DNA from 4 places in the Neobacillus sp. 114 genome. Region 2 is predicted to be linked to each of the others. Evidence: a T-box and tRNA genes for the amino acid it is inferred to sense, from the RefSeq annotation. Region 2 holds a T-box; the other regions hold tRNA genes.
The links. A T-box is a leader RNA that pairs with one kind of tRNA and senses whether it is charged. The one in region 2 lies ahead of QNN06_RS24670 (valine--tRNA ligase), so its partner is inferred to be a tRNA-Val.

Region 1: it encodes a tRNA-Val, which carries the amino acid that the T-box ahead of QNN06_RS24670 (valine--tRNA ligase) is inferred to sense. The anticodon was not compared.
Region 3: it encodes a tRNA-Val, which carries the amino acid that the T-box ahead of QNN06_RS24670 (valine--tRNA ligase) is inferred to sense. The anticodon was not compared.
Region 4: it encodes a tRNA-Val, which carries the amino acid that the T-box ahead of QNN06_RS24670 (valine--tRNA ligase) is inferred to sense. The anticodon was not compared.

Annotation. Positions count from the first base shown of each region.
Region 1 is NZ_CP126144.1:3,294,657-3,299,910, reverse strand. It holds rRNA gene QNN06_RS16135 (23S ribosomal RNA) at 1-1,253, shown strand, start outside; rRNA gene rrf (5S ribosomal RNA) at 1,341-1,457, shown strand; tRNA gene QNN06_RS16125 (tRNA-Ser) at 1,578-1,668, shown strand; tRNA gene QNN06_RS16120 (tRNA-Glu) at 1,687-1,761, shown strand; tRNA gene QNN06_RS16115 (tRNA-Val) at 1,767-1,842, shown strand; tRNA gene QNN06_RS16110 (tRNA-Thr) at 1,848-1,923, shown strand; tRNA gene QNN06_RS16105 (tRNA-Leu) at 1,945-2,029, shown strand; tRNA gene QNN06_RS16100 (tRNA-Gly) at 2,037-2,111, shown strand; tRNA gene QNN06_RS16095 (tRNA-Arg) at 2,134-2,210, shown strand; tRNA gene QNN06_RS16090 (tRNA-Pro) at 2,226-2,302, shown strand; tRNA gene QNN06_RS16085 (tRNA-Ala) at 2,321-2,396, shown strand; tRNA gene QNN06_RS16080 (tRNA-Met) at 2,413-2,489, shown strand; tRNA gene QNN06_RS16075 (tRNA-Ser) at 2,497-2,589, shown strand; tRNA gene QNN06_RS16070 (tRNA-Met) at 2,709-2,782, shown strand; tRNA gene QNN06_RS16065 (tRNA-Asp) at 2,786-2,862, shown strand; tRNA gene QNN06_RS16060 (tRNA-His) at 2,893-2,968, shown strand; tRNA gene QNN06_RS16055 (tRNA-Gly) at 2,975-3,048, shown strand; tRNA gene QNN06_RS16050 (tRNA-Gln) at 3,053-3,127, shown strand; tRNA gene QNN06_RS16045 (tRNA-Gly) at 3,132-3,206, shown strand; tRNA gene QNN06_RS16040 (tRNA-Cys) at 3,215-3,288, shown strand; tRNA gene QNN06_RS16035 (tRNA-Leu) at 3,295-3,376, shown strand; rRNA gene rrf (5S ribosomal RNA) at 3,397-3,513, shown strand; gene QNN06_RS16025 (FadR/GntR family transcriptional regulator) at 4,081-4,770, shown strand; gene QNN06_RS16020 (FAD-binding oxidoreductase) at 4,856-5,254, shown strand, end outside.
Region 2 is NZ_CP126144.1:5,017,561-5,022,814, reverse strand. It holds gene ysxE (spore coat protein YsxE) at 1-85, shown strand, start outside; gene QNN06_RS24680 (hypothetical protein) at 112-300, opposite strand; gene QNN06_RS24675 (O-antigen ligase family protein) at 492-1,808, shown strand; T-box leader at 1,920-2,152, shown strand; gene QNN06_RS24670 (valine--tRNA ligase) at 2,205-4,847, shown strand; gene QNN06_RS24665 (bifunctional folylpolyglutamate synthase/dihydrofolate synthase) at 4,915-5,254, shown strand, end outside.
Region 3 is NZ_CP126144.1:609,490-614,743, forward strand. It holds rRNA gene QNN06_RS02870 (23S ribosomal RNA) at 1-1,791, shown strand, start outside; rRNA gene rrf (5S ribosomal RNA) at 1,876-1,992, shown strand; tRNA gene QNN06_RS02880 (tRNA-Glu) at 2,033-2,107, shown strand; tRNA gene QNN06_RS02885 (tRNA-Val) at 2,113-2,188, shown strand; tRNA gene QNN06_RS02890 (tRNA-Lys) at 2,208-2,283, shown strand; tRNA gene QNN06_RS02895 (tRNA-Leu) at 2,294-2,378, shown strand; tRNA gene QNN06_RS02900 (tRNA-Gly) at 2,389-2,463, shown strand; tRNA gene QNN06_RS02905 (tRNA-Leu) at 2,469-2,557, shown strand; tRNA gene QNN06_RS02910 (tRNA-Arg) at 2,571-2,647, shown strand; tRNA gene QNN06_RS02915 (tRNA-Pro) at 2,667-2,743, shown strand; tRNA gene QNN06_RS02920 (tRNA-Ala) at 2,761-2,836, shown strand; tRNA gene QNN06_RS02925 (tRNA-Met) at 2,858-2,934, shown strand; tRNA gene QNN06_RS02930 (tRNA-Ser) at 2,947-3,039, shown strand; tRNA gene QNN06_RS02935 (tRNA-Met) at 3,201-3,274, shown strand; tRNA gene QNN06_RS02940 (tRNA-Ile) at 3,280-3,356, shown strand; tRNA gene QNN06_RS02945 (tRNA-Asn) at 3,377-3,451, shown strand; tRNA gene QNN06_RS02950 (tRNA-Ser) at 3,464-3,554, shown strand; tRNA gene QNN06_RS02955 (tRNA-Arg) at 3,565-3,638, shown strand; gene QNN06_RS02960 (putative protein N(5)-glutamine methyltransferase) at 3,818-4,630, opposite strand; gene QNN06_RS02965 (SIMPL domain-containing protein) at 4,703-5,254, opposite strand, start outside.
Region 4 is NZ_CP126144.1:1,578,130-1,583,383, reverse strand. It holds gene QNN06_RS07860 (vWA domain-containing protein) at 1-120, shown strand, start outside; gene QNN06_RS07855 (NupC/NupG family nucleoside CNT transporter) at 195-1,376, opposite strand; tRNA gene QNN06_RS07850 (tRNA-Leu) at 1,821-1,902, opposite strand; tRNA gene QNN06_RS07845 (tRNA-Cys) at 1,909-1,982, opposite strand; tRNA gene QNN06_RS07840 (tRNA-Gly) at 1,991-2,065, opposite strand; tRNA gene QNN06_RS07835 (tRNA-Gln) at 2,074-2,145, opposite strand; tRNA gene QNN06_RS07830 (tRNA-His) at 2,186-2,261, opposite strand; tRNA gene QNN06_RS07825 (tRNA-Trp) at 2,273-2,346, opposite strand; tRNA gene QNN06_RS07820 (tRNA-Tyr) at 2,352-2,436, opposite strand; tRNA gene QNN06_RS07815 (tRNA-Thr) at 2,466-2,538, opposite strand; tRNA gene QNN06_RS07810 (tRNA-Phe) at 2,554-2,629, opposite strand; tRNA gene QNN06_RS07805 (tRNA-Asp) at 2,670-2,746, opposite strand; tRNA gene QNN06_RS07800 (tRNA-Met) at 2,750-2,823, opposite strand; tRNA gene QNN06_RS07795 (tRNA-Val) at 2,833-2,908, opposite strand; tRNA gene QNN06_RS07790 (tRNA-Glu) at 2,915-2,989, opposite strand; tRNA gene QNN06_RS07785 (tRNA-Ser) at 3,008-3,098, opposite strand; tRNA gene QNN06_RS07780 (tRNA-Asn) at 3,104-3,178, opposite strand; rRNA gene rrf (5S ribosomal RNA) at 3,190-3,306, opposite strand; rRNA gene QNN06_RS07770 (23S ribosomal RNA) at 3,439-5,254, opposite strand, start outside.

The DNA.
Region 1 (5,254 bases), 1.7 Mb from region 2:
AATCCTAAGGTGAGCGAGAGAACTCTCGTTAAGGAACTCGGCAAAATGACCCCGTAACTTCGGGAGAAGGGGTGCTTTTTGGGGTGAATAGCCCCGAAGAGCCGCAGTGAATAGGCCCAGGCGACTGTTTAGCAAAAACACAGGTCTCTGCAAAGCCGCAAGGCGAAGTATAGGGGCTGACGCCTGCCCGGTGCTGGAAGGTTAAGAGGAGGGGTTAGCTGCTAAGCGAAGCTCTGAATCGAAGCCCCAGTAAACGGCGGCCGTAACTATAACGGTCCTAAGGTAGCGAAATTCCTTGTCGGGTAAGTTCCGACCCGCACGAAAGGCGTAACGATCTGGGCACTGTCTCAACGAGAGACTCGGTGAAATTATAGTACCTGTGAAGATGCAGGTTACCCGCGACAGGACGGAAAGACCCCATGGAGCTTTACTGTAGCCTGATATTGAATTTTGGTACAGCTTGTACAGGATAGGTAGGAGCCTGAGAAGCCGGAGCGCCAGCTTCGGTGGAGGCGTCGGTGGGATACTACCCTGGCTGTATTGAAATTCTAACCCGCACCCCTTATCGGGGTGGGAGACAGTGTCAGGTGGGCAGTTTGACTGGGGCGGTCGCCTCCTAAAATGTAACGGAGGCGCCCAAAGGTTCCCTCAGAATGGTTGGAAATCATTCGCAGAGTGTAAAGGCACAAGGGAGCTTGACTGCGAGACCTACAAGTCGAGCAGGGACGAAAGTCGGGCTTAGTGATCCGGTGGTTCCGCATGGAAGGGCCATCGCTCAACGGATAAAAGCTACCCTGGGGATAACAGGCTTATCTCCCCCAAGAGTCCACATCGACGGGGAGGTTTGGCACCTCGATGTCGGCTCATCGCATCCTGGGGCTGTAGTCGGTCCCAAGGGTTGGGCTGTTCGCCCATTAAAGCGGTACGCGAGCTGGGTTCAGAACGTCGTGAGACAGTTCGGTCCCTATCCGTCGTGGGCGCAGGAAATTTGAGAGGAGCTGTCCTTAGTACGAGAGGACCGGGATGGACGCACCGCTGGTGTACCAGTTGTCTTGCCAAAGGCATCGCTGGGTAGCTATGTGCGGACGGGATAAGTGCTGAAAGCATCTAAGCATGAAGCCCCCCTCGAGATGAGATTTCCCATAGCGTCAAGCTAGTAAGATCCCTGAAAGATGATCAGGTTGATAGGTCAGAGGTGGAAGCGCGGTGACGTGTGGAGCTGACTGATACTAATCGATCGAGGACTTAACCAAGTCATTATTAAGTAAGGCGCACTCGTTTTTACTATACTTCTTCTGCATTATCTAGTTTTGAGGGAATGAAACCTATAATTCAATAGGTCCGGTAGTAATGGCGAGAAGGTCACACCCGTTCCCATCCCGAACACGGAAGTTAAGCTTCTCAGCGCCGATGGTAGTTGGGGCGAAAGCCCCTGTGAGAGTAGGACGCCGCCGGGCTAAGACAGAAATTTTACTTTCTGTCTTTTTTCTTCCCCTAAAATGAATTTGGAAGAAATTGTTCGTTGATATAAAAGTATAGATGTGCGAAAATATTCACTGTCGCTTCTTTCATATTATGGAGAGCTGTCCGAGTGGCCGAAGGAGCACGATTGGAAATCGTGTATACGTTAACCGCGTATCAAGGGTTCAAATCCCTTGCTCTCCGCCATAATAAAATTTTTAAAATGGCCCCTTGGTCAAGCGGTTAAGACACCGCCCTTTCACGGCGGTAACACGGGTTCGAATCCCGTAGGGGTCACCAAAAATGGAGGATTAGCTCAGCTGGGAGAGCATCTGCCTTACAAGCAGAGGGTCGGCGGTTCGATCCCGTCATCCTCCACCATAAATGCCGGCTTAGCTCAATTGGTAGAGCAACTGACTTGTAATCAGTAGGTTGAGGGTTCAAGTCCTTTAGCCGGCACCACTTCAAATAATTACTTCTTTTGCGGGTGTGGCGGAATTGGCAGACGCACCAGACTTAGGATCTGGCGCCTTCGGGCGTGGGGGTTCGACTCCCTTCACCCGCACCATTTATTTGCGGAAGTAGTTCAGTGGTAGAACATCACCTTGCCAAGGTGGGGGTCGCGGGTTCGAATCCCGTCTTCCGCTCCAATTTTTCAATAAAACTAATAATGCGCCCGTAGCTCAATTGGATAGAGCGTCTGACTACGGATCAGAAGGTTATGGGTTCGACTCCTGTCGGGCGCGCCATCAAATTTCATTCACCGGGAAGTAGCTCAGCTTGGTAGAGCACTTGGTTTGGGACCAAGGGGTCGCAGGTTCGAATCCTGTCTTCCCGACCATTTTTTCAAAAAAATTATGGGGCCTTAGCTCAGCTGGGAGAGCGCTTGCATGGCATGCAAGAGGTCAGCGGTTCGATCCCGCTAGGCTCCACCATAGAAATCATATATTTGGCGGTGTAGCTCAGCTGGCTAGAGCGTACGGTTCATACCCGTAAGGTCGGGGGTTCGATCCCCTCCGCCGCTACCAATTATTCGGAGGAATACCCAAGTCCGGCTGAAGGGATCGGTCTTGAAAACCGACAGGCGGGTTAAACCGCGCGGGGGTTCGAATCCCTCTTCCTCCGCCATAAGACTGTTATTTATTTTAGAGTGTATCAATTGATCTCTTTCTTGAATATACTTTTGAAGATTAATACAGTCAGGCGTTAGCTTTTAGCATGGCGTAAACTTAATACTTTCTTATTATCGCGGGGTGGAGCAGTTCGGTAGCTCGTCGGGCTCATAACCCGAAGGTCGCAGGTTCAAATCCTGCCCCCGCAATTCGGTCTGGTAGTTCAGTTGGTTAGAATGCCTGCCTGTCACGCAGGAGGTCGCGGGTTCGAGTCCCGTCCAGACCGCCACCAATTAAATTTTTTATAAAAATCAATATGGCGGTTGTGGCGAAGTGGTTAACGCATCGGATTGTGGTTCCGACATTCGTGGGTTCGATTCCCATCAGCCGCCCCATCTAATGCGGGTGTAGTTTAGTGGTAAAACCACAGCCTTCCAAGCTGTTGTTGTGGGTTCGATTCCCATCACCCGCTCCATTATTGGGCTATAGCCAAGCGGTAAGGCAACGGACTTTGACTCCGTCATTCGTAGGTTCAAATCCTGCTAGCCCAGCCAATATGCGGAAGTAGTTCAGTGGTAGAACACCACCTTGCCAAGGTGGGGGTCGCGGGTTCGAATCCCGTCTTCCGCTCCAAACAATATGGCGGCATAGCCAAGTGGTAAGGCACAGGTCTGCAACACCTTTACCACCGGTTCGAATCCGGTTGTCGCCTCCATATCATGCCGGTGTGGCGGAATTGGCAGACGCGCACGACTCAAAATCGTGTTCCGCAAGGAGTGTCGGTTCGACCCCGACCACCGGTATTATACTTAAATAAAATATGTCCGGTAGCAATGGCGAGAAGGTCACACCCGTTCCCATCCTGAACACGGAAGTTAAGCTTCTCAGCGCCGATGGTAGTTGGGGCAAAAGCCCCTGTGAGAGTAGGACGCCGCCGGGCAAACAAAAAGACAACTGAAATGGTTGTCTTTTTTTGTGAAGTAAAGCTTAAAGGTTGAAATTTTGATGCAGTAATATCGTCGAAGATCACTTAGAAATACTCTCTACCAAGGTTTCCTAAAAAGTCTGAAGTACTTGATGTGCAGTCTTCGGACAAAATCGAGTGAAAAAGAGGTGGAAGCGTCCGAACCTGTGTAACCTTCGGACAAAATCGCTTTAAAAAGGGGTGGAAGCGTCCGAACCTGTGTACCCTTCGGACAAAATCGTTTTAAAAAGAAGTGGAAGTGTCCGAACTTGACAACCTTCGGACAAAATTGTCTGAAAAAAGTCCGGAAGTGTCCGAATCTGGGGCACCTTCGGACAAATTCGCTTAAAAAAGAATCGGAAGCGTCCGAACCTTCTTAGTCTTGAGCCGTTTCCGCCCATCATTTGAGGCAAAAGAACCGTCCCCATGCATCAATAAATATTTTATTCTGAAAATTCATTGAACTTTTTTGTTAAAAGTGTTTTAATAAAAGTAATCTAAACTTATCAGATATGTGATATCTGAAAGGAAGGGGGGAGATGTTTGCAAATTCAAAAGATCTCGACTAAGAAAGTGTCCGATTCTGTTGCTGAGCAAATCGAGGAGATGATTAGATCCGGTACGTTTCAGGTGGGAGAAAAACTTCCTTCTGTCAGGGAACTATGTGAAATGTTTGGTGTTGGCCGTTCTGCAGTCCGTGATGCTATTACGACATTAAAAGGAAAAGGTATAGTCGATGTAAAGCAGGGAGAAGGAACCTATATTTTGGAATTTGACTCAACGAGACTCTTCAACAATCATTTGCTGCTTACCCAACCAAGAGATATCAGTGAACTTTATCAAGTTAGAAAGATTTTAGAACCAGGGATTGCTGAGCTTGCCGCTATACATAGAAAAGAAGCAGATCTGCAGTTAATGGCAGATATTTTCGCTAATCCAACTATGAATGGATGGGATTCGGATTATCTGTTACATACAGCCATCGCCAAAGCGGCAGGAAATGAAATTATTATTCAACTTTTAGAATTTATCTCAACAACGATGAAGAACGCCATGATTGATTTTCACCACTATATTAAGAAAAACCCAACCACTGCTCAGATGATGGAAATACAACATTTTAAAATCTATGAATCCATTAAGCTTGGAAAACCTGAAAATGCGAAACAGATGATGATGGAACACTTGGATTACGTCGAGAAAGAGCTTTTGAACAGTCTTGCCTTACAATAAGCTAAGCAGACCGACAAAGTGATTTCATTTTTTTAAGAAATAGCAGAAACTAAGTTGCTTATTACGCAACTAGGAGGTGTTGGTAGTGATTACCACAGAACTTTTAACAGAGTTACAGGCCATGTTATCACCAGAGCGAGTCATCGAAGGAGATAAAAATCATCCACTTGGAAATAGCGGCATAGTCAAGGTGTATCCGCAAACAGAAGAAGAAATAGCAAGCATTCTTAAATTTGCAAATGATAATGGTAAAACGGTAAACGTAGAAGGCAATGGCACCAAAAAAGGGTTTGGCGGTTTAACCGAATCAGCCGATATTTTACTTTCCCTATCAAACTATAAAGGTATTGTAGAACACGTCGTTGGTGATATGACGTTAACCGTTAAGGCAGGTACCAATTTTAAGGAATTGCAGGAGTATTTGACGCAGTTTAAGCAAAAAATTTCACTCGATCCTTATTGTCCAGAGTCTGCAACGATCGGG
Region 2 (5,254 bases):
TATTGTCATGCGAATGACGGAAATCGAGAACCAGCAAAAAGCAGCCCAAGAGGCAGCCCAGCAGGCAAAAGAAGGAGCCCAATAGCAGGATTTATCTGCAAATAGGGCTCCTTAAATAATTTCGAAATAAATGGAAATGGCAATGACGATAAAAAGGGATAATAACAAGACATCAAAAATGGTTGGCAGAAAAATAGTTCGTATAAACTGAAAGATAATAAATGGGACGACCAGCTGTCCGGACAATCTCCGAAACGTTCTAAACCAGGGACGGTGTTTATATTTGTGGAAATTCTTCACCCCTAACCCCCCCTTTCCCAATTTACCCTTATCATATGTATATTCGAGAATTTGTGTGTATGCCCCAAAATTCATCTAAAACTTACCGCTTTAAATTCAGATTGAATAAATTGAAAAGAAATGGAATAATTAGAAGTAATTGAAATACTAGGTGTTTTTACACAGGACTTGTGACATAAGGGGTAATTTGAATGTTTTGGTTTCTTTTGTCGTTTCCTTTGATGATTTATCCTTGGGGCTATGATCCGAGTTATACCATGCCAAAGGTTGCTTATTTAAATATTTTTGTTTTGGGTAGTTGGCTGTTTATCATATTAAGGAAAAAATATTGGACAATGAATCTTAAAAAGCCATATCAATCAGTGGAATTAATCGTTGTCATTTTTCTTTGTTTAGCAATTATTTCAACTATTTTTTCAGTTAACTTAAAAACCTCGTTGTATGGGACTAAATATCGGTATGAAGGAATCTTAACTTATTTTTCATATTTAAGTATATTTCTATTTTCATATAAGTTATTAGATGTAAACAAAATACAGAAGATTTTCATAGGTATGGCAATCGTATCTATCCCGGCTTCCATTTATGGAGTTTTGCAGCATTATTTTTTAGATTTTTTCCCAAGGAACAGCTCGAAACTTTTAGACCCGAGAAGTTATTCGTTTTTTGATAACGCTAATTTTTTTGGATCCTATCTTGTATTAATTATTTTGGGTACGATATCACTATATTTAACTGCCAAAAATAGAAAGCAATCAACGTATTTCTTATTTATTATAGGACTAGCTTTTATAGCATTGCTTTTCACTCAGACAAGAAGCGGTTATGTTGGAGTCTTTTGTGGACTTACTCTAATATCGTTCTTGGTTGTCTTTAAGAGAAGACAGCTATGGGAAAATTGGACTAAATTAATTATTACACTTATGGTAATATTCATTGCTATTAATGTTTTGGAGCAAGGGAACTATATTAACCGTTTAGTTTCTGTTGTGTCCGATTCTAAAAAGCTAGTTGAAAAAGATAATACAGATCAAGTTGGGTCCTTTCGGTTTTTTATTTGGAGAAAATCCCTGCCATTAATCCATGACTATTTTTGGACTGGTTCCGGACCGGACACATTGGAATATGTCTTTCCAAATGATAAGGAAAAAAAGAAAATATTCGGAGACATGGTAGTGGATAAGGCCCATAACGAATATTTGCATATGGCGATAACTTTAGGGGTACCAGCCTTATTAGTCTATCTTCTGTTACTTTCTATCATTTTATGGAGGACCCTTCAAGCTGCAAAAGCGGCTAAGGGAAATGATAAAATAATCTTATTATGTTTGTTTTCAGCAATCACTGGTTACTTAATTCAGGCGTTTTTTAATATTAGTGTTGTCCCGGTAGCACCGTTATTTTGGGCAACCATCGGCATGACGCTTGCAAAAGCAGAAGCCTGCCTTAATAAGAAAAGAAGTAATCATTCGCTTAGAAGTTCAGAGGAAAAATATCAAACAGCTTAATAAGTGCAGTCAGACGGTATCCTGTTTGCATATAGTATAATTTATAAAAAATAAGGTTAACCTGATTGACGTGAACCCCGTTTTTTGGGTAGTATAACTATATAATTAAAAATCAAAGCTTTGACAGGGAAGAGTACGGTGAAAGCCAGCTTTTAGAGAGGGGAATCAGCAGCTGAAAGATTTCCTAAGCGGAACATCGGAAGGTCGCCCAAGAGCTTCTTCTGTGAACAGGCCAAAGGCCCCAGTAGTAGAAGACGGATGAAATCCGTTATCCGATGAAGTGCCAATCATAAATATGATTGGAAAAAAGGTGGTACCGCGAAGCAACTCCATTCGTCCTTTTATGACGAATGGGGTTTTTTGTTGTTTCTAAAAGATAAAAAGGAGGCAATTCAGTTGGAAACAAAAGAAATTACGATGCCAACCAAATACGACCCGCAAACAATTGAAAAAGGTCGTTATGAATGGTGGCTGCAAGGGAAATTTTTCGAAGCAAAAGATGATGAGGGAAAACAGCCATATACAATCGTGATCCCGCCGCCTAACGTTACAGGAAAACTCCATTTAGGGCATGCATGGGATACGACTCTCCAAGATATCATGACACGCATGAAGCGGATGCAGGGCTATGATGTTCTTTGGCTTCCTGGCATGGACCATGCTGGAATCGCGACCCAGGCAAAGGTTGAACAAAAGCTTAAAAGCGAAGGCAAAAGCCGTTATGACCTCGGCAGGGAAAAGTTTGTTGAGGAAACATGGAAGTGGAAGGAAGAATATGCTTCCCATATCCGCCAGCAGTGGGCAAAGTTAGGTTTAGGACTTGACTACACCCGGGAGCGTTTCACTCTTGATGAGGGACTTTCAAAGGCGGTTCGCGAAGTATTCGTTACCCTTTACAACAAAGGCTTAATCTATCGCGGCGAATATATTATCAACTGGGATCCATCCACAAAAACAGCCTTATCTGATATTGAGGTTATTTATAAGGATGTTCAAGGTGCCTTTTATCATATGAAGTATCCGTTAGCCGACGGTTCCGGCTATATTGAAGTGGCAACAACTCGTCCGGAGACGATGTTAGGCGATACTGCGGTTGCGGTTCATCCTGAAGATGACCGTTATAAGCACCTAATCGGTAAAACAGTTATCCTGCCAATTGTTGGCCGGGAAATCCCGATCGTTGGCGATGATTATGTCGATATGGAATTTGGTTCAGGTGCGGTTAAAATTACTCCTGCCCATGACCCGAACGACTTTGAACTCGGAAATCGCCATAATCTTGAGCGTATTCTTGTTATGAATGAAGATGGAAGCATGAACGAAAAGGCCGGTAAATACCAAGGGCTTGACCGCTTCGAATGCCGTAAGCAAATTGTTAAAGACCTTCAAGAACAAGGCGTTCTGTTTAAAATTGAAGATCACCTGCATTCCGTTGGCCACTCTGAGCGCAGCGGAGCTGTAGTAGAGCCTTATCTATCAACACAATGGTTTGTTAAAATGCAGCCATTGGCTGATCAAGCAATTGCGCTTCAAAGCAAGGAAGAAAAAGTTCACTTTGTTCCAGACCGCTTTGAAAAAACGTATCTGCACTGGATGGAAAATATCCGCGACTGGTGTATTTCCCGTCAGTTATGGTGGGGACACCGCATCCCGGCTTGGTATCATAAAGAGACTGGTGAAGTATATGTTGGCCACGAGGCACCTGCAGACATTGAAAACTGGGAACAGGACAAAGATGTATTAGATACATGGTTCAGTTCAGCATTATGGCCGTTCTCTACTATGGGCTGGCCTGACACAGAATCAGCCGATTTCAAACGTTACTTCTCAACGGATGTTCTGGTAACAGGCTACGACATTATCTTCTTCTGGGTTTCAAGGATGATTTTCCAAAGCCTTGAATTTACCGGCAAGCGTCCATTTAAAGATGTTCTGATTCACGGGCTTGTTCGTGATGAGCAGGGCCGGAAAATGAGTAAGTCACTTGGAAACGGCGTTGACCCAATGGAGGTAATCGACAAGTACGGTGCGGATGCACTTCGCTACTTCCTATCAACAGGATCTTCACCAGGTCAAGATTTGCGTTACAGTACAGAAAAGGTTGAAGCAACCTGGAACTTTGCCAATAAAATTTGGAATGCTTCCCGTTTTGCCTTAATGAATATGAATGGTCTTACCTATGAAGAGATTGATTTCAGCGGAGAAAAGTCAGTTGCTGATAAATGGATTCTAACACGCTTAAATGAAACAATTGAACATGTGACAAAGCTGTCAGAGCGCTACGAATTCGGTGAAGTTGGCCGTGCCTTATATAACTTTATCTGGGATGACTTCTGCGACTGGTATATCGAAATGGCGAAGCTTCCTTTATACAGTGAAGATGAAGCGGCTAAGAAAACAACCCGTTCAATCTTAGCTTACGTATTAGATCAAACAATGAGACTTTTACACCCGTTCATGCCATTTATCACCGAGGAAATTTGGCAGAACCTGCCTCATTCCGGTGAATCGATTACGGAAGCAAAATGGCCGGAGGTAAAACCTGAGTATACAGATGAAGAAGCGGCGCAGGAAATGAAGCTTCTGATGGAAATGATCCGCTCTGTACGAAACATTCGTGCTGAAGTTAACACACCAATGAGCAAGAAAATCAAAATGTTGGTGAAAGCTAAGGATGAAAAAATCTTAACAGCTTTAGAGAATAACCGGAGCTATATTGAAAAGTTCTGTAACCCGGAAGAACTGCAAATGGGACTGAACATCGAAACCCCTGAAAAAGCAATGACTGCAGTTATTACGGGTGTCGAGATTATCCTTCCACTTCAAGGCCTGATCAATATTGATGAAGAAATTGCCCGCCTTGAGAAGGAATTGGATAAATTAAATAAAGAGGTAGAGCGTGTTCAAAAGAAATTAAGCAATGAAGGCTTTATGAAAAAAGCACCTGAAAGTGTTGTAGCCGAAGAACGTGCCAAAGAACAAGACTATCTGGAAAAACGAAACATTGTAGAAGCTCGTATTAAAGAGTTAAGAGGTTAATGAAGCTGAAGGCGAATCCATTTTGGATTCGTCTTGGCTTATTTTTTTAACAAAAGGGGTGTCAGACATGTTTACTACTTATAAAGAAGCCCTTGATTGGATTCATGCAAGGCTCAGGCTCGGCATTAAACCAGGGTTAAAACGGATGGAATGGATGATGGACAGGCTCGGCCACCCGGAAACAAAAATCAAAACTGTGCATATAGGCGGGACAAATGGAAAAGGCTCAACCGTTACTTATTTGCGTTCCATTCTGCAGGAAGCAGGGTATACAGTCGGTACGTTTACATCTCCCTATATTGAACAATTCAACGAGCGAATTAGTGTTAACGGCAAGCCTATCACAGATCAAGAAATACTGGAATTAACAAATGTCATTCTTCCTTTAGCAAATGAATTAGAGGAAA
Region 3 (5,254 bases), 2.0 Mb from region 2:
AGCTCACTGGTCGAGTGACTCTGCGCCGAAAATGTACCGGGGCTAAACGTATCACCGAAGCTGTGGGTGGACACCTTATGGTGTCCGCGGTAGGAGAGCGTTCTAAGGGCGTTGAAGCTAGACCGTAAGGACTGGTGGAGCGCTTAGAAGTGAGAATGCCGGTATGAGTAGCGAAAGATGAGTGAGAATCTCATCCACCGTATGCCTAAGGTTTCCTGAGGAAGGCTCGTCCGCTCAGGGTTAGTCGGGACCTAAGCCGAGGCCGAAAGGCGTAGGCGATGGACAACAGGTTGATATTCCTGTACCACCTCTTTATCGTTTGAGTGATGGGGGGACGCAGGAGGATAGGGTAAGCGCACTGCTGGATATGTGCGTGTAAGCAGTTAGGCTGGTGAATAGGAAAATCCGTTCACCATAAAGGCTGAGCTGTGATGCCGAGGGAATTATAGTACCGAAGTTCCTGATTCCACACTGCCAAGAAAAGCCTCTAGCGAGATAAAAGGTGCCCGTACCGCAAACCGACACAGGTAGGCGAGGAGAGAATCCTAAGGTGAGCGAGAGAACTCTCGTTAAGGAACTCGGCAAAATGACCCCGTAACTTCGGGAGAAGGGGTGCTTTTTGGGGTGAATAGCCCCGAAGAGCCGCAGTGAATAGGCCCAGGCGACTGTTTAGCAAAAACACAGGTCTCTGCAAAGCCGCAAGGCGAAGTATAGGGGCTGACGCCTGCCCGGTGCTGGAAGGTTAAGAGGAGGGGTTAGCGCAAGCGAAGCTCTGAATCGAAGCCCCAGTAAACGGCGGCCGTAACTATAACGGTCCTAAGGTAGCGAAATTCCTTGTCGGGTAAGTTCCGACCCGCACGAAAGGCGTAACGATCTGGGCACTGTCTCAACGAGAGACTCGGTGAAATTATAGTACCTGTGAAGATGCAGGTTACCCGCGACAGGACGGAAAGACCCCATGGAGCTTTACTGTAGCCTGATATTGAATTTTGGTACAGCTTGTACAGGATAGGTAGGAGCCTGAGAAGCCGGAGCGCCAGCTTCGGTGGAGGCGTCGGTGGGATACTACCCTGGCTGTATTGAAATTCTAACCCGCACCCCTTATCGGGGTGGGAGACAGTGTCAGGTGGGCAGTTTGACTGGGGCGGTCGCCTCCTAAAATGTAACGGAGGCGCCCAAAGGTTCCCTCAGAATGGTTGGAAATCATTCGCAGAGTGTAAAGGCACAAGGGAGCTTGACTGCGAGACCTACAAGTCGAGCAGGGACGAAAGTCGGGCTTAGTGATCCGGTGGTTCCGCATGGAAGGGCCATCGCTCAACGGATAAAAGCTACCCTGGGGATAACAGGCTTATCTCCCCCAAGAGTCCACATCGACGGGGAGGTTTGGCACCTCGATGTCGGCTCATCGCATCCTGGGGCTGTAGTCGGTCCCAAGGGTTGGGCTGTTCGCCCATTAAAGCGGTACGCGAGCTGGGTTCAGAACGTCGTGAGACAGTTCGGTCCCTATCCGTCGTGGGCGCAGGAAATTTGAGAGGAGCTGTCCTTAGTACGAGAGGACCGGGATGGACGCACCGCTGGTGTACCAGTTGTCTTGCCAAAGGCATCGCTGGGTAGCTATGTGCGGACGGGATAAGTGCTGAAAGCATCTAAGCATGAAGCCCCCTCGAGATGAGATTTCCCATAGCGTTAAGCTAGTAAGATCCCTGAAAGATGATCAGGTTGATAGGTCAGAGGTGGAAGCGCGGTGACGTGTGGAGCTGACTGATACTAATCGATCGAGGACTTAACCAAGTCATATTAAGTAAGGCAAACTCGTTTTTACTATACTTCTTCTTCATTATCTAGTTTTGAGGGAATGAAAACCTCTAAAAATAGTCTGGTAGCAATAGCGAGAAGGTCACACCCGTTCCCATCCCGAACACGGAAGTTAAGCTTCTCAGCGCCGATGGTAGTTGGGACGCAAGTCCCTGTGAGAGTAGGACGCTGCCAGGCTAAGCCCTTATAGGGCTATTATTTTGCCTAAATTTATAATGGCCCCTTGGTCAAGCGGTTAAGACACCGCCCTTTCACGGCGGTAACACGGGTTCGAATCCCGTAGGGGTCACCATTTACGGAGGATTAGCTCAGCTGGGAGAGCATCTGCCTTACAAGCAGAGGGTCGGCGGTTCGATCCCGTCATCCTCCACCATTTATTTTTTTGCATTTTTGAGCCATTAGCTCAGTCGGTAGAGCATCTGACTTTTAATCAGAGGGTCGAAGGTTCGAGTCCTTCATGGCTCACCATTTAAAGTTTGCGGGTGTGGCGGAATTGGCAGACGCACCAGACTTAGGATCTGGCGCCGCAAGGCGTGGGGGTTCGACTCCCTTCACCCGCACCATTTAAATATTGCGGAAGTAGTTCAGTGGTAGAACACCACCTTGCCAAGGTGGGGGTCGCGGGTTCGAATCCCGTCTTCCGCTCCATATTTGCCGGGGTGGCGGAACTGGCAGACGCACAGGACTTAAAATCCTGCGGTAGGTGACTACCGTACCGGTTCGATTCCGGTCCTCGGCACCATTTATTAAATAATGCGCCCGTAGCTCAATTGGATAGAGCGTCTGACTACGGATCAGAAGGTTATGGGTTCGACTCCTGTCGGGCGCGCCATCAAATTTAATTCAACTTTCGGGAAATAGCTCAGCTTGGTAGAGCACTTGGTTTGGGACCAAGGGGTCGCAGGTTCGAATCCTGTTTTCCCGACCATTCTCACTAAAATCAATGGGGCCTTAGCTCAGCTGGGAGAGCGCCTGCTTTGCACGCAGGAGGTCAGCGGTTCGATCCCGCTAGGCTCCACCATTAGATTTAAATATGTAATTTGGCGGTGTAGCTCAGCTGGCTAGAGCGTACGGTTCATACCCGTAAGGTCGGGGGTTCGATCCCCTCCGCCGCTACCAATTTATTATTTCGGAGGAATACCCAAGTCCGGCTGAAGGGATCGGTCTTGAAAACCGACAGGCGGGTTAAACCGCGCGGGGGTTCGAATCCCTCTTCCTCCGCCATAAACATTTTATTCATTATCGCGGGGTGGAGCAACGAGCGTTGCTTCTGTGAATAGTCTGCGAGTTGTATCAATCGAGCTGCTGCTTGAATAAGCTTTCTGAGATTGATACAGTCCTACGTTAGCTTTTAGCATGGCGTAAACTTAATACTTTCTTATTATCGCGGGGTGGAGCAGTCCGGTAGCTCGTCGGGCTCATAACCCGAAGGTCGCAGGTTCAAATCCTGCCCCCGCAATATATGGGCCTATAGCTCAGCTGGTTAGAGCGCACGCCTGATAAGCGTGAGGTCGATGGTTCGAGTCCATTTAGGCCCACCATTATAAATAATTCTAATTGTTCCGCAGTAGCTCAGTGGTAGAGCATTCGGCTGTTAACCGAACGGTCGTAGGTTCGAATCCTACCTGCGGAGCCATTTTTTTTTTATGGGGAAGTACTCAAGAGGCTGAAGAGGCGCCCCTGCTAAGGGTGTAGGTCGGGCAACCGGCGCGAGGGTTCAAATCCCTCCTTCTCCGCCATAAATATCATGCGCCTTTAGCTCAGCTGGATAGAGCATACGCCTTCTAAGCGTACGGTCAGAGGTTCGAATCCTCTAAGGCGCGTATTTCAAACTTTAAGCAACTCAATAGTATCAATGGTTTAACGAAGTTAGGGGGAAATAAAGATATTCTAACCTGAATGAATTTCTCCGAAAAGACGTTAAGCAAAAACCTCCAAATACGATGTTTGGAGGTTTTTTTATGCAAATCCCAAGTTTATTATGAAGATTTGCTTTCCGTATTTATTCTGGTAAGGGTTTGGTACCAATTACTATAGTAGAGTCTAGTTCGCCATAGTGTACCAAATGTGGTATTAGCCCATTTTGAGAGAAAATTTCAACGGTTTGAGGTGCCTGCATTTTGCTCGTCTCAATCAATAAGTGCCCTCCGGTTTTCAGCCAAAGGGGTGCTTCTTTTGCTACTCTTCGCTGAATGTCAAGTCCATCAACTCCCCCGTCAAGCGCCACATTGGGTTCATGTAGACGGGCTTCTTGGGGAAGCAGCTTGATTTGGTCTGTAGGAACGTATGGTGTATTTGCTACTAGGATGTCCACTTTCCCACGAAGTTTAGAGGGGAGAGGCTTATAAAGGTCACCTTCATAAACTTGACCACCAAGGCTGGTAACATTACGGAGAGCACAGTGAACTGCAATAGGGTCAATGTCGATTGAGTGCAAATTAATCCAACCCAGATCTTTGGCAATCGCGACACCAAGTGCGCCAGAACCGCAGCAAAGGTCAACAACTGTGACTCCAGGTATAGAAAAAGCAACTGCCTGGTGGACGAGAAACTCAGTACGACGGCGGGGGACGAAGACTCCAGGTTCTACTTCTATCCTGTGCCCACAGAACTCCGCCCAACCGAGGACATACTCAAGAGGAGAACCGTTTATTCTATTATTGACCATATTGGAGAGGGCATCCAATGACCTTGCCTCAGCAAGAAGAAGCTCAGCCTCTTCTTCAGCGAAAACACACCCAGCAGTCCGGAGTCGTTTGATTATACTTATTTTTATTTGGTCATTATTAAGAAGCTTTTTTCCTATAAAAACCACCCAACCTTCATAACGGCTTTTTTAAATAGTTTAGTGGATTTTTCAAAAGCACTTTGTGAGTGCTTCAAACTATTAAAAATATGAAAACTTTGCCTGAATGGACGCGGAAATTTTAAGTTTACCAGGCTGGATCGGCGTTGCAGCTTCACTTTTGGCAAACATAGCAGTTTGCAAAGGAATGATTGGTGAAGTTTGGCCCAATTCTTGTATCGAAAATGGAACCTTATTTAGCGTTACTCCCATCTCCTTAGTTAGTTCTGCAGCTTTAAATTGAGCATCATTGAGGGCAAGTGCCAATGCTTGACTGTAGTAGTTCTGTGGATTTTTCACTTTAAATTCAATATTTGTAACAGTATTTGCCCCATTTTTAACCGCAGTATCGACAATGAATCCGGTCTGATTTATTTCATCATTTAGGACTTGAAGCAAATGGACCACTCTGTAACCTCGTAATGTTTGTTTACCATTTTCGTAATCATATACCATTTCGATTCGGTAATCTGCAGTCTTAATATTCTCCTTTGAAATCCTTAAGCTTATAAGTGACTGGATCACTTTAGTCATTTTTTCATTATTTTCTTGTTGGGCAATTGTAAGATTCATATTCTCCGAATTCACACCTAA
Region 4 (5,254 bases), 3.0 Mb from region 2:
CAAGAGGCACGTCAAAAAGGAATCATTAAAGCATCAGAACAAAAGCCGCCATCCAACGCACCATCTGTACAACAGGAAGAAAGGAAATCAGGTTTTTGGAATAAGGTTTTTAGACGATAGGAATCAGAAAAAAAATTCCAGCACATGTATCACAGCGCTGGGATTTTTTTTATGCCTCAAACTCTAAACCTTTTTTATAAAATAATACTTACAATCGTCCCCGAAAGGATGCTTACAAGTGTAGCTCCGTAAAGCAGCTTTAAACCGAAGCGGGCAACCACATTCCCCTGCTTTTCATTCAAACTCTTGACCGCCCCGGTAATAATGCCGATTGATGAGAAGTTGGCGAAGGAAACAAGGAATACGGACAGAATCCCAACTGTACGGTCACTAAAGTTGTGAGTGCCCTTAGACAAGTCCAACATTGCAACGAATTCATTGGTCACCAGCTTCGTTGCCATAATCCCGCCAGCACTGACTGACTCAGATAATGGAATCCCCATAATAAAGGCAATGGGAGCAAAGAGATACCCTAATAACTGCTGAAAAGAAATGCTGAACAGCAACTCAAATACATTATTAATGGCCGCCATTAGAGCAATAAATCCAATCAGCATCGCACCCACAATAACAGCAACCTTAAATCCATCCAGGATATACTCACCCAGCATTTCGAAAAAGGACTGTTTCTCCACATTCTGAATTTCTAAAATATCTTCACTTGGCTTTACCTCGTAAGGATTGATGATCGATGCAACGATAAAACCGCCTAATAAATTTAGAACTAAAGCTGTGACGACATATTTTGGATCCAGCATCGTCATATAGGCACCAACAATCGACATCGATACTGTCGACATCGCCGAGGCACAGAGCGTATACAGACGCTTTTTTGAAAGCATGCCCAGTTGTTTTTTTACCGTAATGAAAACCTCCGATTGCCCGACCATTAACGACGCAACCGCATTATAAGATTCAAGCTTTCCCATGCCATTCACTTTGCTTAACAGCCATCCGATTCCTCTCATAAGGATCGGAAGAATTTTCAAATATTGCAGGATTCCTATTAATACAGAGATGAAGACAATTGGCAGCAGCACAGTTAAGAAGAATGGTGCCTCTCCTTTATTCGCCATTCCGCCAAACACAAAGGAAACTCCTTCATTTGCATAGTCGAGCAATTTGCTGAATACCTTTGAAATTCCTTGGATGATGATAAAGCCAAACTCTGTATTTAACAACAATATGGATAAGGTTATTTGAATAGCAATCATCACAATAATGGGTATAAATTTTACCTCTTTTCGATTCGAGCTTGCCAGCCAAGCGGCAAACACGACAGTTATAATACCTAAGATTGAAATAACATAGTGCATTTTTTACCTCCTGATGTGTTGAAACATTATGTAGGGGTTCCCTTCCCAATTGTCTATAGTGTAGTAACCTTGTATGTCCGCTGAAAGCATTGGTATATTTTGTCCATATTTTATTTAAAAAATTAATGGAATGATATGAGTAGAATTGATATTAGCTTTAAAAAAGAGGAGTGATTCTGTGATTAATCAAGTGAAAGGAAAGCTAAGCTTTTGCAAGAGTAGAGGAGCATAGAAAGGCCGGACAAGTTTATTTTCCAAAGTCTTAGGTCGCTTACAGCTAGGCAATAAGTTATTCCTTCTAAATTAGAGCCATTTTTAATATTCGGCCAGCATCAATCTTTTCGAAAAGAGACTAATAAAATACAATAGAACCCGCTACTCATGCAGCTGGCCAAACTTTATGCAAAATAAAAAACACTCACATTAATATGAGTGTTTTTATGATACCGGTGGTCGGGGTCGAACCGACACTCCTCACGGAACACGATTTTGAGTCGTGCGCGTCTGCCAATTCCGCCACACCGGCATAATATGGAGGCGGCAACCGGATTCGAACCGGTGGTAAAGGTGTTGCAGACCTGTGCCTTACCACTTGGCTATGCCGCCATATTATTTGGAGCGGAAGACGGGATTCGAACCCGCGACCCCCACCTTGGCAAGGTGGTGTTCTACCACTGAACTACTTCCGCATATTTGACTGGGCTAGCAGGATTTGAACCTACGAATGACGGAGTCAAAGTCCGTTGCCTTACCGCTTGGCTATAGCCCAATAATACAACATTTTCACTAATTCATCAATAAAAAATTAATGGGGCGGCTGATGGGAATCGAACCCACGAATGTCGGAACCACAATCCGATGCGTTAACCACTTCGCCACAACCGCCATTACAGCATTGGCAGGGGTAGTAGGAATCGAACCCACACCAAAGGTTTTGGAGACCTTCGTTCTACCTTTAAACTATACCCCTATAAATGGTGGAGGGGGACGGATTCGAACCGCCGAACCCTGAGGGAGCGGATTTACAGTCCGCCGCGTTTAGCCACTTCGCTACCCCTCCATCTATACTATGCACTTGCTGCTTGCAAGTGCCGGCAAGAGGACTTGAACCCCCAACCTACTGATTACGATTCAGTTGCTCTACCGATTGAGCTATACCGGCAAAATTGAATCAAAATGGTGGCTCAGGACGGAATCGAACCGCCGACACAAGGATTTTCAGTCCTTTGCTCTACCGACTGAGCTACTGAGCCAAATTAAGATGATTTCCAATACCACATTCTAAAAAATAAGTGGCGGTCTGGACGGGACTCGAACCCGCGACCTCCTGCGTGACAGGCAGGCATTCTAACCAACTGAACTACCAGACCGAATTGCGGGGGCAGGATTTGAACCTGCGACCTTCGGGTTATGAGCCCGACGAGCTACCGGACTGCTCCACCCCGCGATAACATTATGGTGGAGGATGACGGGATCGAACCGCCGACCCTCTGCTTGTAAGGCAGATGCTCTCCCAGCTGAGCTAATCCTCCGTTAAATGGTGACCCCTACGGGATTCGAACCCGTGTTACCGCCGTGAAAGGGCGGTGTCTTAACCGCTTGACCAAGGGGCCATTTTGAAAAACTTATAATGGCGGAGAGCAAGGGATTTGAACCCTTGATACGCGGTTAACGTATACACGATTTCCAATCGTGCTCCTTCGGCCACTCGGACAGCTCTCCATAAATGGCTCCGCAGGTAGGACTCGAACCTACGACCGATCGGTTAACAGCCGATAGCTCTACCACTGAGCTACTGCGGAATAATATAACAGCCTGGCGATGTCCTACTCTCACGGGGGCTTTCGCCCCAACTACCATCGGCGCTGAGAAGCTTAACTTCTGTGTTCGGGATGGGAACAGGTGTGACCTTCTCGCCATTACCGCCAGACCATTTATCAGACACTATTTTATTATAATGTTTTTTTCATATTTTGCAAGAGGAAATTTAAATTTTTTCATTCCCTCAAAACTAGATAATGCAGAAGAAGTAAATTAGAACGAGTTCACCTAAAAACATGACTTGGTTAAGTCCTCGATCGATTAGTATCAGTCAGCTCCACACGTCACCGCGCTTCCACCTCTGACCTATCAACCTGATCATCTTTCAGGGATCTTACTAGCTTGACGCTATGGGAAATCTCATCTCGAGGGGGGCTTCATGCTTAGATGCTTTCAGCACTTATCCCGTCCGCACATAGCTACCCAGCGATGCCTTTGGCAAGACAACTGGTACACCAGCGGTGCGTCCATCCCGGTCCTCTCGTACTAAGGACAGCTCCTCTCAAATTTCCTGCGCCCACGACGGATAGGGACCGAACTGTCTCACGACGTTCTGAACCCAGCTCGCGTACCGCTTTAATGGGCGAACAGCCCAACCCTTGGGACCGACTACAGCCCCAGGATGCGATGAGCCGACATCGAGGTGCCAAACCTCCCCGTCGATGTGGACTCTTGGGGGAGATAAGCCTGTTATCCCCAGGGTAGCTTTTATCCGTTGAGCGATGGCCCTTCCATGCGGAACCACCGGATCACTAAGCCCGACTTTCGTCCCTGCTCGACTTGTAGGTCTCGCAGTCAAGCTCCCTTGTGCCTTTACACTCTGCGAATGATTTCCAACCATTCTGAGGGAACCTTTGGGCGCCTCCGTTACATTTTAGGAGGCGACCGCCCCAGTCAAACTGCCCACCTGACACTGTCTCCCACCCCGATGAGGGGTGCGGGTTAGAATTTCAATACAGCCAGGGTAGTATCCCACCGACGCCTCCACCGAAGCTGGCGCTCCGGCTTCTCAGGCTCCTACCTATCCTGTACAAGCTGTACCAAAATTCAATATCAGGCTACAGTAAAGCTCCATGGGGTCTTTCCGTCCTGTCGCGGGTAACCTGCATCTTCACAGGTACTATAATTTCACCGAGTCTCTCGTTGAGACAGTGCCCAGATCGTTACGCCTTTCGTGCGGGTCGGAACTTACCCGACAAGGAATTTCGCTACCTTAGGACCGTTATAGTTACGGCCGCCGTTTACTGGGGCTTCGATTCAGAGCTTCGCTTGCGCTAACCCCTCCTCTTAACCTTCCAGCACCGGGCAGGCGTCAGCCCCTATACTTCGCCTTGCGGCTTTGCAGAGACCTGTGTTTTTGCTAAACAGTCGCCTGGGCCTATTCACTGCGGCTCTTCGGGGCTATTCACCCCAAAAAGCACCCCTTCTCCCGAAGTTACGGGGTCATTTTGCCGAGTTCCTTAACGAGAGTTCTCTCGCTCACCTTAGGATTCTCTCCTCGCCTACCTGTGTCGGTTTGCGGTACGGGCACCTTTTATCTCGCTAGAGGCTTTTCTTGGCAGTGTGGAATCAGGAACTTCGGTACTATAATTCCCTCGGCATCACAGCTCAGCCTTAAGGTGAACGGATTTTCCTATTCACCAGCCTAACTGCTTACACGCACATATCCAGCAGTGCGCTTACCCTATCCTCCTGCGTCCCCCCATCACTCAAACGATAAAGAGGTGGTACAGGAATATCAACCTGTTGTCCATCGCCTACGCCTTTCGGCCTCGGCTTAGGTCCCGACTAACCCTGAGCGGACGAGCCTTCCTCAGGAAACCTTAGGCATACGGTGGATGAGATTCTCACTCATCTTTCGCTACTCATACCGGCATTCTCACTTCTAAGCGCTCCACCAGTCCTTACGGTCTAGCTTCAACGCCCTTAGAACGCTCTCCTACCGCGGACACCATAAGGTGTCCACCCACAGCTTCGGTGATACGTTTAGCCCCGGTACATTTTCGGCGCAGAGTCACTCGACCAGTGAGCTATTACGCACTCTTTAAATGGTGGCT